Regions from separate parts of the Rhizobium sp. RAF36 genome, predicted to be linked through region 1. Evidence: predicted binding sites of a transcription regulator. Region 1 holds the regulator's gene; the other holds the start of a gene.
What was found. The regulator PhoB, encoded in region 1, activates phosphate uptake and scavenging genes when phosphate is short. The targets are predictions, from matches to a motif close to TGTCATNNANCTGTCAT.

Region 1 (7,882 bases):
CGATCGTCTTGCCCTTGACCGGGCCGCGATGCTCTTCGAAGGTCATGATGTCGGCCATGATCTGGCAGGGATGCGTATCATCCGTCAGCGCATTGATCACCGGTACCGTTGCGTGTTCGGCAAGCTCCAGCATGCGGTGATGCTCGGTGGTGCGGATCATGATCGCGTCGACATAGCGCGACAGAACCTTGGCCGTGTCGCCGATCGTCTCGGCGCGGCCGAGCTGCATTTCGGTGCCCGAGAGGAACAGCGTCTCGCCGCCCAGCTGGCGCATGCCGACATCGAAGGAGACGCGCGTCCGGGTGGAGGGCTTTTCGAAGATCATCGCCAGCATTTTGCCGGCCAGCGGCTTGTCGCCCTTGCCTGATTTGAACGCCTGCTTGCGCAGCATCGCGTCGTCCATGATGACGCGCAGATCGGCAGAGCTCATCGCCGAAAGATCGAGGAAGTGTTTGGGGGAAGCCATGTCGTCCTTACCTGTTTGCCCCGGAAGGCATCTATCCGTTCAAGCCGTCTTCTTGGCCTTCGATGCGCGAATGCTTTCGGCAGCCTGCTCAATGCGGGCAAGACCCTCGCGGGCCTCCTCGGCAGTGACGACCAAAGGCGGCAGCAGGCGCACAACGTTGTCGCCGGCGGGCACGCCAAGCAGGTGCGCACCGCGGATGGCAGCCAGAAGTTCGGTCGAGGGAACGGCGGCCTTGATACCAAGCAGCAGACCCTCGCCGCGGATATCCTCGATCACGTCGGGATAGCGGTCCTTGAGCGATGCCAGGCCTTGGCGGAAGATCAGAGCGACGTCGCGAACGTGCTGCAGGAAGCCTTCAGCAAGGACGATGTCGAGCACGGCGCCGCCGACAGCCATGGCGAGCGGGTTGCCGCCATAGGTCGAGCCGTGGGTACCGGCCTTCATGCCGGACGCAGCTTCCGCCGTTGCCAGGCAGGCGCCGAGCGGGAAGCCGCCACCGATGCCCTTGGCGACAGCCATGATATCAGGGGTCACGCCGGACCACTCACAGGCAAAGAACTTACCGGTACGGCCGACGCCGGTCTGGACCTCGTCGAGAATGAGCAGCAGGCCCTTCTCGTCGCAGAGCGCGCGCAGCGCCTTCATGAACTCGGTGGTCACCGGGCGAATGCCACCCTCGCCCTGAACCGGCTCGATAAGAATGCCTGCGGTCGCATCAGTGATTGCGGCGCGGACGGCGTCGATATCACCGAAGGGCACCTGGTCGAAACCCGGCGCCTTGGGGCCGAAGCCTTCCAGATACTTCTCCTGCCCGCCGGCAGCGATCGTTGCCAGCGTCCGGCCGTGGAAGGCGCCTTCGAACGTGATGATATGGAAGCGCTCGGGATGGCCCTTCGAATACTGGTAGCGGCGTGCGGTCTTGATCGCGCATTCCAGGGCTTCCGCGCCGGAATTGGTGAAGAACACCTTGTCGGCGAAAGTCGCCTCCGTCAGCCGCCTGGCGAGCTTTTCCTGCCCGGGGATTTCATAGATGTTGGACAGGTGCCAGACCTTGTCGGCCTGTGCCTTCAGGGTATCCACGACATGCGGATTGCTGTGGCCGACCGAGGTCACCGCGACGCCGGCACCGAAATCCAGATATCGCTCGCCAGTTTCGGTAATCAGCCACACGCCCTCACCTCGCTCGAACCGCAATGGGGCACGAGAATAGGTATCATATAGCGGCGCGGCTTCAGCCATGGCGCGGTCTCCTGTCAGCGTTACGGGCAACCGGACTCCGGCTAAAAAACCAGGTCCGAAAAATTAAAAATGCCGCCTTTCGGCGGCGACTGGCACTATTTACTTTTCGCACTGCAATGTCAACAAAACTGCGGCTTTCGTGGCTTCTGAGAGACGCTCAAGCAATGTCGCGTTTTATCAACAGCTAATGTTGCAGAAATGACTCTCAGGGGAAGCAAGTTGGGGAAAACCCCGAATTCGATTCATCCGGATTCCTGCGACTCTTGTCACGGAGTCAGCCTCACACTAGGTTAAAACTCAATTACTAGACTGCATGCGGCGGAACTAGTCACCAAAATTAGTCAAGCGTTTCTTGTGCCGGATTCGTTCGGGGCAAACAGTGAGGGATTCTGCCTTCGCAACGCTTAAACGGCGGAGACACAGGGCATGAACTGGACAGACGAGCGGGTCGAGAAACTCAAGAAACTGTGGTCCGAAGGGCTGAGCGCGAGCCAGATCGCTGCCCAGCTTGGCGGCGTCAGCCGTAACGCCGTTATCGGCAAGGTTCACCGTCTGGCGCTGCCGGGCCGTGCGAAGGCCGGCGGCAACGCCACGGCTGCCCGCGCTCCCAAGCGTACGGCGGCAGCACCCCGCGCCCCAACCTACGCATCGCGTCTGGCGACGACCCGTACGGTCACCCGCCAGCAGGGCGCGACGATGCTGAAGGAAGAGATCGAAATCGACGTCATGGAGGAGATGGAATACCGTCCCGCCAAGAATGTGATCGTCCCGATCTCCCGCCGCCTCGGCCTGACGGAACTCACCGAGCGCACCTGCAAGTGGCCGGTCGGCGATCCCTTGAAGGACGATTTTCACTTCTGCGGCTGCGAAAGCCCGGATTCTTCGCCTTACTGCACCTACCACCAGCGCCTGGCCTACCAACCGGTCAACGAGCGCCGTAGGGCAGCAGCCCGGGCAAACTGAGCCGGGTAAGCACAAACGAAAAACGGGCCTTACGGCCCGTTTTTTTGTGTCTCAATTCCGAAAGCTTCAAGCTTCCATCGAATATCCAGCGCCGCGAACGGTGCGGATGACATCCTGCATATTGGAGAAGTTCAGCGCCTTGCGCAGACGGCCGACATGGACGTCGACAGTGCGCTCGTCGACATAGATGTCGTGACCCCAGACGCCATCCAGAAGCTGCGAGCGCGAGAAGACGCGGCCGGGAGAGGCCATCAGGAATTCCAGCAGGCGAAACTCGGTCGGTCCGAGACGGACTTCGCGGGTCTTGCGATGAACGCGGTGCGTCTCTCGGTCGAGTTCGATATCGCCGCATTTCAGCACGGTCGAGAGAACTTCAGGCTTTGCGCGGCGCAGCATCGCCTTGACGCGAGCGACGAGCTCGGGCGTCGAGAACGGCTTGACGACATAGTCGTCGGCACCGGTCGAGAGGCCACGAACGCGTTCGCTTTCCTCGCCGCGCGCCGTCAGCATGATGATCGGCAGGCGCTCGGTCTCCGGGCGCATGCGCAGCCGACGGCAAAGCTCGATGCCTGATACGCCAGGCAGCATCCAATCAAGGATAAGAAGGTCCGGCGTCCGCTCCTGAAGGCGGATTTCCGCCTCATCGCCGCGCAGGATGGTGTCGACCTCGAAACCTTCGGCTTCGAGATTGTAACGAAGAAGCACGCTCAGTGCTTCTTCGTCTTCAACGACTGCAACTCTCGGGATCATTCTGTTCTGTCTCCTGAGGCCCGGTCCGGATATTATTCCGTGACCGCGCCGACGGTGTTGGCGGTGTCGTCCTTCGGACGCTCGCCCTCCGGCTGGGCGCCGGTCGCCATGTAGTAGATGGTTTCTGCGATGTTGGTGGCGTGGTCGCCGATGCGTTCGATGTTCTTGGCACAGAACAAGAGATGCGTGCAGCTGGTGATGTTGCGCGGATCTTCCATCATGTAGGTCAGGAGCTCGCGGAACAGCGAGGTGTACATCGCGTCGATTTCCTCGTCGCGCTCACGGATCGACTTCGCCTTGTCGGCAGCGCGCGTCGTGTAGACGTCGAGCACTTCCTTGAGCTGGACGAGCGCCAGTTCGGAGAGATGCTCCAGGCCGCGGCCGAGCTTGCGCGGAACGCCGGTGCTCTGCACGGCGATAACGCGCTTGGCGGTGTTCTTGCCAAGATCGCCGACGCGCTCGAGGTCGGCGGCGATGCGGATCGACCCCATGATCTCGCGCAGGTCCGACGCCATCGGCTGGCGGCGGGCGATGGTGACGATCGCCTTGTCGTTGATCTCGCGCTCGGCGTGATCAAGGATCACGTCGTCGGAGATGACCTTCTGCGCCAGGGCGCCATCGCCGTTGACCAGCGCGCGCACAGCGTCGGAGACCATCTGTTCCGCCAGACCGCCCATTTCGGAGATGCGGCGGGTCAGGAACTTCAGATCTTCGTCATATGCAGAAAAGATATGTGTCGATGCCATGGGAAATGTCCTTGAGTGTCTCTATCGGAAGTCGTGACGCCAAAGATCAGCCGAAGCGGCCCATGATGTAGTCCTGGGTGCGCGGATCGTCCGGATTGGTGAACATCTTGTCGGTATCGTTCTCCTCGACGAGGTTGCCGAGGTGGAACATGGCGGTGCGCTGAGAGACGCGGGCCGCCTGCTGCATGGAGTGCGTCACGATGACGATCGTGTAGCTTTCGCGCAGCTCGTGGATCAACTCCTCGACCTTTGCTGTAGCGATCGGGTCGAGCGCAGAGCAGGGTTCGTCCATGAGGATGACCTCAGGCGAGACCGCGACGGCACGGGCGATGCAGAGACGCTGCTGCTGACCGCCGGAGAGGCCGGTGCCGGATTCATGCACACGGTCCTTGACCTCGTTCCAGAGGCCGGCACGCTGCAGGCTGGTCTCGACGATCTGGTCCATGTCGGCTTTCGACTTGGCGAGACCGTGGATGCGCGGGCCGTAGGCGACGTTTTCATAGATCGTCTTCGGGAACGGGTTCGGCTTCTGGAACACCATGCCGACGCGGGCGCGAAGTTCGACGACGTCGATATCCGGATCGTAGATATCATCGCCATCGAGCGTGATCTTGCCGGTGACGCGGCAATTATCGATCGTGTCGTTCATACGGTTCAGGCTGCGCAGGAAGGTGGACTTGCCGCAGCCGGACGGACCGATGAGCGCAGTCACAGTGTTTTCGCGGATGTTCAGCTTGACGTCGAAAAGAGCACGTTTCTCGCCATAATAGACCGAAACGTCCTGGCCGATCATCTTGTAAGGGATGCTGTTCATCTTCTGGTCCAGAGCCTTCTCAACTGCTGCTTCTGTCAACATGTTCATGGGTTTCTACTCCGTTTACCAGCGGCGCTCAAAGCGACGGCGCAAGAGGATGGCTCCGATGTTCATGACGATCAGGAACAGGAGCAGGACGATGATGGCACCCGAGGTACGCTCCACGAAGGCGCGTTCGGCTTCGTTGGCCCACATGTAAACCTGGACCGGAAGTGCCGTGGACGGATCGAGCGGCGTGGTCGGCGCATTGGCGACGAAGGCGACCATGCCGATCAGCAGCAGAGGCGCGGTTTCGCCGAGAGCATGCGCCAGGCCGATGATGGTGCCGGTCAGGATGCCCGGCATGGCAAGCGGCAGCACGTGGTGGAACACCATCTGCATCTTCGATGCGCCGAGACCGAGAGCGGCCGAGCGGATCGACGGCGGTACGGCACGCAACGCAGCGCGGGTAGCGATGATGATGGTCGGCAGGGTCATCAACGTCAACACCAGGCCACCGACCAGCGAAGCAGAACGCGGCAGGCCCATGAAGTTGATGAAGACGGAGAGGCCGAGCAGACCATAGACGATCGACGGAACAGCAGCGAGGTTGTTGATATTGACCTCGATGAGATCGGTCAGCTTGTTCTTCGGCGCAAACTCCTCGAGATAGATCGAGGCGGCGACACCGATCGGCAAAGCAAGAACCAGAACGATCAGCATCAGGTAGAGCGAGCCGATGAGCGCAACGCCCAGACCTGCTGCTTCCGGACGGCTGGAATTGCCATTGACGAACAGGCCTGTGTTGAACTGCTTGAAGAGAGCACCGCTCGCCTTAAGCTCGTTCATCCAGCCGACCTGCTTGTCGTTCACCTTGCGGTTCTTCTCATCGACAGAGAGATCGATCTGGCCTTTGCTGGCGCTATCGATATTGGCGTCGGCAAGCACCGTGACATTGACCGTCTTGCCGATGATCGACGGGTCGGAAACAACCATGTCGCGCAGCTGGATCGGAGCGCCCTTGGAGAGCATGGCCGAAGCATCGCGGACGTCAGGACGGCTCGAGGCGTTGACATTCAGCTGCTTGACGATGGCGTCACGCAGCAACGCGCCGTAGTTGGCAGAGACGAGGACCGACGGATCGGTCGCACGCTTGTTGCTCGGGTCAATGGTCTTTTCGGTGAATTCCACCGGAAGCGTGATCGCCGTCTGCTGGAAGGCGGTATAGCCCTGGCGGATGACCGTCGAGAGCAGGATCGCCAGGAAGATCAGGCCAAAAGATATGGCAGCGATGCCATAGGCCTGGAAGCGGCGTTCTGCGGCATAGCGGCGCTTGATGCCGATGTCGCGGCGTGCCGGAGCCTTGGAGACAGTGATGCCTGCAACGGGAGAAACAATATTCGTCATTCGTACTGCTCCCGGTATTTGCGCACGATGTAGAGCGCGTAGATATTGAGGCAAAGCGTGATGAAGAAGAGCGTAATGCCGAGCGCGAAGGCAACCAGCGTCTGCGGCGAGGTGAACTCGAGGTCACCCGTCAGCTGATTGACGATCTTGACCGTGACCGTCGTCATCGGCTCGAACGGATTGATCTGGATGCGGGCGGCAACACCGGCCGCAAGCACAACGATCATCGTTTCGCCGATGGCGCGCGATGCGGTCATCAGCAGCGCACCGACGATACCCGGAAGAGCGGCCGGTAGCACGACCTTCTTGATGGTTTCGGAGCGCGTTGCGCCGAGGCCGAGCGAACCGTCACGCAGCGCACGCGGTACGGCGGTGATGATATCGTCGGACAGCGAGGACACGTAAGGGATCAGCATGATGCCCATGACGATACCGGCGGTCAGAACGCTCTGTGCCTGTATGAAGTTCGTGTAGTCGCCTGTCAGAAGACCGCTGACCTGCGACGACAGATCGCGCAGGAACGGGCCAACGGTGACGAGCGCGAAGAAGCCGTAGACGATGGTCGGGATACCGGCCAGAACTTCGAGCAGCGGCTTGGCAAGCGAACGAATTTTCGGCGAAGCGTATTCGGCCATGTAGATGGCTGCGAAGAGGCCGACCGGTACGGCGACCAGCATGGCGACGGCGCCAATATAGAGCGTGCCGAGCAACAGCGGGATCAGGCCGAACTGACCGAAGGACGAGCTGCCGGCACCCGCGAAGCGCGGATCCCAGACGGTGCCGAAGAAGAAGTCCGCGGCGGGGACGCTGGCGAAGAAGCGAATGGCTTCCGACAGCATCGACAGAACGATGCCGATGGTCGTCAGAATGGCGATCGACGAAGACAGCAACAGGCCCCAGAGCATGACGCGCTCGACGCGGTTGCGGGCCCTGAAGCGTGGCTTGACGCCGCGCAGGGCGTAAAGCGCGCCGCCGACAGCAAGTACGAGGACGATCGCGCTCATGATCAGACGGCTGGAGGCGCTTTCGGCATTCAGCAGCTTGGCGGCATCGAGCATGTAGGGCTGCGGCTCACCGGCGAGCGGGACGCCCTTCTCGTTGAGCTTTGCCTGAACCGCCTTGGTGTCGGAACCGACTGCCGTGACTTCTTCGGATGTGAGCAGGTTCAGGCCGCGGCCGACGGTCGCGACCATGCTGTAGCTCAGATCCTGCTCGGCAGTGGTCTTCGCCTTCACATCGTCGGGAAAAGATTTGCGGACGGTGGATTCGATGATGCCTGGGCTGGCGGCAAGCCAGACACAGAGAACGATCAGGGCCGGAAGGATGGCCCAGATGGCGGCATAAGCGCCGTAATAACCCGGCCGCGAATGCAGCACGGAAGACTTGCCCCCGGCAAGTGCCGTGGCCCGGCTGCGGGCGGCCACATAGGCCAGCGCGCCAAGCACCACGAGACACAAGAGTATAATGGATGTGCTCATTCTTTACGTCCCCAGGCGCTCGGCCCCAAAAGCACAGGCT
Region 2 (7,882 bases), on a different contig from region 1:
GATCAGCACCAATGCGACCTCGATCGATTTCAGCCGCGACGCCTCCACTTGCTCGAAAATGTGCCCCGGCATCGAGACGGAGCTGTTCTATCAGGACGTCTCCAACACCGACGCGGCCAACATGATCTCGGCCGCGACCGGCGCGCGCTACAGCGCCATGCCGAACGCCTTCGCCTACAAGAACCGGGCGCCCGGTGAGAAATCCTCCTGCAGCTGCAATCTGACCGCCTATTACGAGCAGATGCGCAAGAACCAGACGGTCAGCGCGCCGCCGCCAAAGGGCTCGATCACGACGATCACGACCAAGCCGCCGGCAACTGCAGCCCCCACACCGGCTGCGCCGCAGGCACAGGTACCGGACCGCCCCTACGACCCCGGCAACAGCAAGGTACGCCAGATCGGCCCGCAATTTCTCGCGGGCGACCAGGGCAGTATCGACCTGAAGAACCCGGCGACATCTGGGCCGCAGCCGCAGCAGCAACAACAGAATTAGCGGCGGCCCCAGCCATCGCGGAAGATCAAATCGTCGAGCGAAAGCCGCTGCCGCCAGCCTTTAACGGCCAGCTCGGGCTCGCTATAGAGCGTATCGACATAGCCGACGCATAGCCAGGCGACGATCTCGATATGCGCGGGCACGCCGAGAATGTCCTTGAGCTCGCTCTCATGGAAAATGCTGACCCAGCCGACGCCAATGCCTTCGGCCCGTGCCGCGAGCCAGAGGTTCTGCACCGCACAGACGGTTGAATAGCTATCCATCCGCGGATTATGCGTGCGCCCCAGCACGACGTCACCGCTGCGTGACGGATCGCAGGTGATGCAGATGCCGAGCGGCGCCTTGAGGATACCCTCGAGCTTCAGCGACCGGTATGTCGCCTGCCGCTCACCATCGAACATCCCGGCCGCCTCGCGGTTCGCCCTGTCGAAGGCGTTCCACACGCGCTGACGCACACCTGCATCTTCGACAACGATAAAATTCCAGGGCTGCATGAAGCCAACCGAGGGCGCGTGGTGCGCGGCTCCGAGTAGCCGCATCAGCACGTCGGATGGTACAGGATCAGGCAGAAACTGGTCGCGCACATCGCGCCTGGTCATGATCGCCCGGTAGACGGCGTCGCGCTCGTCAGCGGAAAAGGCGGACGCGCCTTCAAGCGCATCCTTGTTCATGGGCCGCATCGTCAAATCCCCAACAACGCAACCGCCCCGCCGTCCGCGCGGGATCAGTCTATGATGCCAGGCCGGTCTTCTGACTTGGCGTCATCCGCCCACCGCAGCCTTCCCGGTGTCAACCAGTGGCATGATGCGGCAGGCGTCGGCCTTACAGCGTTGGGCACGTTCCGGGCTTGCACCGGATTCCCGATTCTCCCGCGGCAAGCGGGCACCTGACCCATGCCTCTTGCCCGCTTTTACGAGAAGCTTCAAGTAGCCGGGAAATACCGGACATAGGCAAACTCGTCACCATCAGGTGACCAGCAGGGAACATTGATCGTGCCCTGCCCGCCGAACAGCTCGAAGAGCGTCGTCAGATTGCCGCCGTCCATATCCATCAATCGCAGGCGCACATGCAGGTCGCGCGGATGATCGAAGACGTCAGGATCGTAGGAAAGCAGCAGCACCTTGTCGTTGGTAGGCGCCGGATGGGCAAACCAGTTGCCGTAATTGTCGTGCGTGACCTGCTCCAAACCGGTCCCATCGGGATGAATGCGCCAGATCTGCATCAGCCCGGTGCGGCTGGAATTGAAATAGATCCACTGCCCGTCGAAGGAATAGTCAGGCCCGTCATTGCGCCCCTCGCCATGCGTCAGCCGCCGCTCGGCGCCGCCATCGACGGAAATCGTGTAGATATCGAAGAGATCGCCGCGAATGCCGCAATAGGCGAGTTCCTTTCCGTCAGGCGACCAGCCATGCCAGTAGGACGGCAGGTTTTCGGTGATCTGTTTCGGCGCGCCGCCTTCCGACGGCAGGGTATAGATGCAGGATTTGCCATGCTCGGTCTTGTCGGAGATCACATACTGCCTTCCGTCGGGCGAAATGCCGTGATCGTTGTTGCAGGCCGTGGCAAAGCCGGTATCGACCTGCTGCAGACCGCCCTCACCGTCCGGTGACAAGCGATAGAGAAGGCCATCACCGTTCAGCAGTAGGTAGCGGCCATCGGGCGAAAAATTCGGCGCCTCGATCAGCTGCTCCGTCTGGAACACGACCCGGCTCCGACCGGTGCGGATATTGTAGATCTCGACCGAACTGCGCATGCATGCCTCCCGCATTTGCTGCGGCCCGGCGCTTAGCCGTTCCGCTTCATTCTGATTTGCATGCGGTTTGTGCCATGCATCTGCGTTTCGATAAAGGCGCATCGCTTCAAAAGCGAGCTGAGGTTCAAGGACACGAAATCCTCAGTTCAGAAGATGCCAACTCACTAGGAAAGGATGAATTCCAGATGCGACAGCGCCGACCGTAGCCAATGTAGCGAGAACAATCTGATATGTTTCGAGCTTCAACCGGCGCTCAAGAACGACCGTCTCGCCCCGCCAATAAAGCCGGTTTGCTTCGTCCAATTGAAAACCATCGAGCTCATCCAAGGCAATTGTGCGCAATGCCATGCTCGTCCCCTCTCAATCTAGACAAACTGCAAATGATAATACCCCTACCGATCCCTAAAACGGTTGGTGATCGGATAGCGGCGGTCGCGGCCGAAATTCTTCTTGGTGATCTTCACGCCTGGCGCCGACTGGCGGCGCTTGTATTCGGCGAGATAGAGCAGATGCTCGATCCGGTGCACCGTCGCGACATCGTGGCCGCGCGCGACGATCTCATCGACGCCCATTTCCTTCTCGACGAGGCATTCGAGAATGTCGTCGAGAACCGGATAAGGCGGCAGCGAATCCTGGTCGGTCTGATCAGGCCGCAGTTCGGCAGAGGGCGCCTTGTCGATGATGTTTTGTGGGATCACCACGCCTGATGGGCCAAGCGCATCCGGCGGCACATGCGCATTGCGCCAGCGCGAGATCGCATAGACCTGCATCTTGTAGAGGTCCTTGATCGGATTGAAGCCGCCGTTCATATCACCGTAGAGCGTCGCATAGCCGACCGACATTTCCGACTTGTTGCCGGTGGTGACGACCATCGAGCCGAACTTGTTGGAGATCGCCATCAGGATCGTGCCGCGGGCGCGGCTCTGCAGGTTTTCTTCGGTGATGCCGCTATCGGTGCCTTCGAAGAGATCGGAGAGCGCCGAGGTAAAGCCGGTCACCGGCGCCTCGATCGGCACGATGTCGTAGCGGCAGCCGAGCGCCTTGGCGCATTCGGCGGCATCGTTCAGCGAATCCTCGGACGTGTAGCGGTAGGGCAGCATGACGGTGCGGACCCGCTCCTCGCCCAGCGCATCGACGGCAATTGCCGCGCAGATCGCCGAGTCGATGCCGCCGGAGAGCCCAAGCACGACATTCTTGAAGCCGTTCTTGTTGACGTAGTCGCGGAAGCCGAGCAGGCAGGCCCGGTAATCGGCCTCCTCTTTCTCCGGAATATGCGACATCGGTCCTTCGCTGCAACGCCAGCCGTTGTCGCCGCGCTTCCAAGTGGTCACGGCAAGCGCCGGCTCGAACTGGCTCATCTGGAAGGCCAGCGACTTGTCGCCGTTGAAGGCAAAGCTCGCGCCGTCGAAGACCAGTTCGTCCTGGCCGCCGAGCTGGTTGGCGAAGATCAGCGGCAGGCCCGTTTCGATCACCTGACGCAGCGCCACCTGATGGCGCACATCCACCTTGCCGCGATAATAGGGCGAGCCGTTCGGCACCAGCAGGATTTCGGCGCCGCTTTCGGCCAGCGTCTCGCAGACGCCGAGATCGTTCCAGATCTCCTCGCAGATCGGCACGCCGATCCTGACACCACGGAAATTCACCGGTCCCGGCATCGAGCCTTCGCTGAACACACGCTTCTCGTCGAATTCGCCGTAATTCGGCAGATCGATCTTGTCCCGGAACACCAGGATCTTGCCGCCATCGAGCACCGCGACGGAATTGTGCCGCCCGGTCTCGCCCTGCCGCGGGAAGCCGACAATCAGACCCGGTCCGCCATCCGCGGTATCGGCTGCGAGGTCCTCGATGGCCTTGAGGCAGGCCTTCAGGAATGCCGGTTTCAGCACCAGATCCTCGGGCGGATAGCCGGAAATGAACAGCTCGGTCAAAAGCAGCAGATCCGCGCCCTGACGGGCCGCATCGGCGCGTGCCTCGCGGGCTTTGGCAAGATTTCCAGCAACATCGCCAACCGTTGGGTTGAGCTGGCCGACGGCAATCCGGAGCGTGTTCAAGGGAGCGTTTTCCTGTGTCATGTCATCTATTTAGCGCGCGCGCGTTCGCCCCGCAACGTGTCCTGCCATGAAAAGCCGCCGGGTCTGCTCAGACGAAAATTCAAATCTTCGGGAAAAGCAAGGAAACATTAACGGTTCATCTAGCGTTCATGGCGGGCATGTGACAGTTCGGTGAAGGTTTTATGACGCCGGGATGACGGCGGGAATGACATTGGAGTCCGCCCTTGATCGCGTTGGTCATGAAGTCCGCGCAGGCCAGAAGAATGGCGCTGCTTTCTGCTGGTCTCGGCGCGAATGTCCGCTCTCCCGCCGCCCGAGCCGCCCTCAGCATCGCATTCACCTTTTCGATGGCACTGCTCAGCGTCATCGCCGTCGAATGGATCGCCCGCAGCACGCTTGCCGATGTCGGCGATTTCCTGACCTCGACGGCCCGCCCCGGTATGACCACCGTCGTCATGCTGACCATCCTGATGCTGACGCTCGATGCCGCCTTCGGCCGCCGCTATCTCTCGGCGCTGATCCTCGTTCCGCTTGTCTTGATCCCCGCGTTCGTCTCCAATCAGAAGCAGCATTACCTGTCCGATCCCTTCTATCCCTCGGATATCCTCTTCGGCCGGCAGATCATGGAGTTGCTGCCGGTGATGGTGCGCGACCGGCCGTTCACGGCAATCGCCATCGTTGTCGGCCTAGTGCTGCTCGCCGCCGGCATGGTGTTCGGCTGGCGTTATGCCTGGCGCACCTTTCCGAAGCTGTCGAACCAGGCGCGTCTTCGCCGCCTCTGCCTCGGCCTGCCGGTGATCGCCGCCTTCGGTTCGCTGATGGATTATTCGCAATATTCCTACATCCGCGACCGCCTGCAGGTCGTGCCGATGATGTGGGACCAGAAGGAAAATTATCGCAGCAACGGCTTCATCCTCGCCTTCATCTTCAATGTGCCGATGGCCGATGTCGCCGCCCCTGCCGGCCTCAACGCCGAGGCGCTCGACGCGATCCCGGCCCGCAATTACGGCTATCTCGCCGGTCCGCGTGAAAAACCCGATGTCATCATGCTGATGAGCGAATCCTTCTGGGATCCGACGCGGCTGAAGAAGCTGAATTTCAGCGCCGACCCGATGCCGACGATCCGCGCCTCCCAGTCCGGCTATGTCTTCTCGCCCGAATTCGGCGGCATGACCGCCAATGTCGAGTTCGAGGCGCTGACGGGGTTCTCCAATGCCTTCCTGCCCTATGGCAGCATTCCCTATCAGCAATATATCCGCCGCGACGTCCCCTCGCTCGCGACCTTCTTCCGCGGCGAAGGCTACACGGCGCGCGCGCTCCATCCCTTCAGCGGCTGGTTCTGGAACCGCAACGAGGTCTACAAGGATTTCGGCTTCGAGGAGTTCCGCACCGAGGAAACCCTGCCGCCGATGGAAAAGCGCGGCATCTTTGCCTCCGACGACTCGCTGATGAAGGAAATCATGCGCGAGGGCGACGGACTGGATAAGCCGTTCTTTTTCTTCGCTGTCACGCTGCAGGGACATGGCCCGTACGAGGCCAACCGCTACGCCCATAACTCGATCGATATCCAGGGCGACATTCCGGAAGCCGACCGCGCAACGCTCGCAACCTATACGCAGGGCGTCAAGGAAGCCGACGACAGCCTGAAGATGCTGATGGACTGGGCCTCGCACCGCGACCGCGAGACGATCATCGTGCTCTGGGGCGACCACCTGCCTCCGCTCGGTAATGTCTATATGAGCGCCGGTTACATGCCGGACCAGGTCGCCACCCGCAAGGCGCCGCTCGATGTCATGAAGCAGCAGCACGAGACGCCGCTGGTGATCTGGTCGAACAAGAAGGGCGTCAAGCAGGATGTCGGCACCATCAGCCCGTCGCTGATCTCCTACAATCTTCTGAAGTTCGCCGGCTTCGAGCATCCCTACTACACCGGCTTCCTCGGCCGGGTGCAGAAGAAATACGACATCATCGACCGCTACCAGCTGGCAACCCGCAAGAACGAGGTGACGCCGGACTGGGTGCTCGATCCGAAGAAGCTCGATCCCTTGGTGCGCGATTACCGCTACCTGCAGCACGACGTCATGTTCGGCAAGGCGCAGACGCTCGACCGCTTCTTCCCGCAGCATGTGATGGTCAACGAAGCCAGCTACTGAGCAGCTAAGACACTAATTCGCATTGCATTCAGGCCATCAGCGGGAATACTGGCTCCGACGCGATACAGCATCGGAGCCTCGCATGTATAACCTCCCCAATTTCATCCACACGCATTTCGGCAAGAGTGCCGACGAACTCGGCGACATCGAGAAGCGCGTGCTGCAGAAGGCGCATGAACGGAAGATCATCTCCACCAACGTCAATGCCGTCCTTTCGGCCGAGTCGTCCTTCGGTCAGCGCATTGCCGATGGCATCGCCCGCGTCGGCGGCTCCTGGTCCTTCATCCTGACCTTTCTGGCCTTCCTGGTGATCTGGACTGTCATCAACACCATCATCCTGGCGACCGGCGCCTTCGACCCCTACCCCTTCGTCTTCCTCAATCTCATCCTCTCGATGCTCGCCGCGATCCAGGCACCGATCATCATGATGTCGCAGAACCGCCAGGCCGAGCGTGACCGGCTGGAGGCAGCCAAGGATTATGAGGTGAACCTGAAGGCCGAGCTGGAAGTGCTGGCGCTGCACCAGAAGATCGACATGCGCGTGCTGACCGAGCTGACCTCTTTGCGCGAGGACGTCGCAAGGCTCAGTGCCGCGCTCGACGCCAAACGCATCTAGGCACTTTCGGGATATTGCGGCAGGCCGTCGTTGATCTCGTAGAAATCGGCCTTGTCGGCGCAGTAGATATGGTAGCCGATGGACAGCCCGCTCGGCTGATCGAAGGCACCGGCAAGGATCGAGACCGTGTCGGCGCCGGTGCGCTGCCAGAACAAGCCCGATCCGCAATTGCGGCAGAACCCGCGCTCTGCCGCATCGCTCGACTGATACCAGTGCAAAGCCTCCCGGCCGTCAATGACAAGCCCCTCAAGCGGGACGTCGGTTGAGGTAAAATACAACCCCGTCTGCCGCCGGCACTGCGAGCAATGGCAGGCAACGACAGGCCCCGGCTTGCCAGTGCCCCGAAACCGCACGGCGCCACAGGCGCATCCTCCAGCATAGTCTCCGCTCATTGCCGCCGTCTCCATTTGAACTCCTGCTGAAACTGACGGCAGACGGCGAAGGGGTCAAATCCAATCTGTTGATGGAAAAGCTCAGTGTTTTTGATGGTTTGAAAGACCGCCCCGCACTGGTCGAGTCAGGCCCTCTCCGGCCGAAAGCCATCGGGAGTTGCATGGAAAAGCAGGAAGGCCTTCCCGAAATAGGTCATCTTGCCGCAGCAAAACACACGCATTACTTTTATTAGCTAATCCAAAATTAATAGTTTCAGGCCTATACAGAACACAGCTTACAAAGCTCGCATGAGGCGCAGTATGACAGTGTTTCGCCGTTTCCGTTCGAACGACAAGGGAGCCGCCGCGATTGAATTTGCGATCATCGCTCCGCTGTTCCTGCTCGTGATGTTGACGCTGATCGCCTACGCGATCTACCTGACCG

Region 2: a site for PhoB is predicted at 4,469-4,485, ahead of AB4Z25_RS03310 (LTA synthase family protein). Genes of this name have one in related genera too.

Annotation. Positions count from the first base shown of each region.
Region 1 is NZ_JBFREC010000002.1:430,112-437,993, reverse strand. Features, by position in the region: gene argF (ornithine carbamoyltransferase) at 1-466, opposite strand, end outside; gene AB4Z25_RS08065 (aspartate aminotransferase family protein) at 506-1,705, opposite strand; gene AB4Z25_RS08060 (GcrA family cell cycle regulator) at 2,132-2,668, shown strand; gene phoB (phosphate regulon transcriptional regulator PhoB) at 2,735-3,418, opposite strand; gene phoU (phosphate signaling complex protein PhoU) at 3,451-4,164, opposite strand; gene pstB (phosphate ABC transporter ATP-binding protein PstB) at 4,211-5,026, opposite strand; gene pstA (phosphate ABC transporter permease PstA) at 5,042-6,364, opposite strand; gene pstC (phosphate ABC transporter permease subunit PstC) at 6,361-7,842, opposite strand.
Region 2 is NZ_JBFREC010000001.1:661,161-669,042, reverse strand. Features, by position in the region: gene AB4Z25_RS03335 (DUF2865 domain-containing protein) at 1-493, shown strand, start outside; gene bluB (5,6-dimethylbenzimidazole synthase) at 490-1,173, opposite strand; cobalamin riboswitch at 1,217-1,397, opposite strand; gene AB4Z25_RS03325 (TolB family protein) at 1,416-2,246, opposite strand; gene AB4Z25_RS03320 (hypothetical protein) at 2,388-2,594, opposite strand; gene AB4Z25_RS03315 (NAD+ synthase) at 2,639-4,318, opposite strand; gene AB4Z25_RS03310 (LTA synthase family protein) at 4,561-6,450, shown strand; gene AB4Z25_RS03305 (DUF1003 domain-containing protein) at 6,533-7,066, shown strand; gene AB4Z25_RS03300 (GFA family protein) at 7,063-7,458, opposite strand; gene AB4Z25_RS03295 (TadE/TadG family type IV pilus assembly protein) at 7,759-7,882, shown strand, end outside.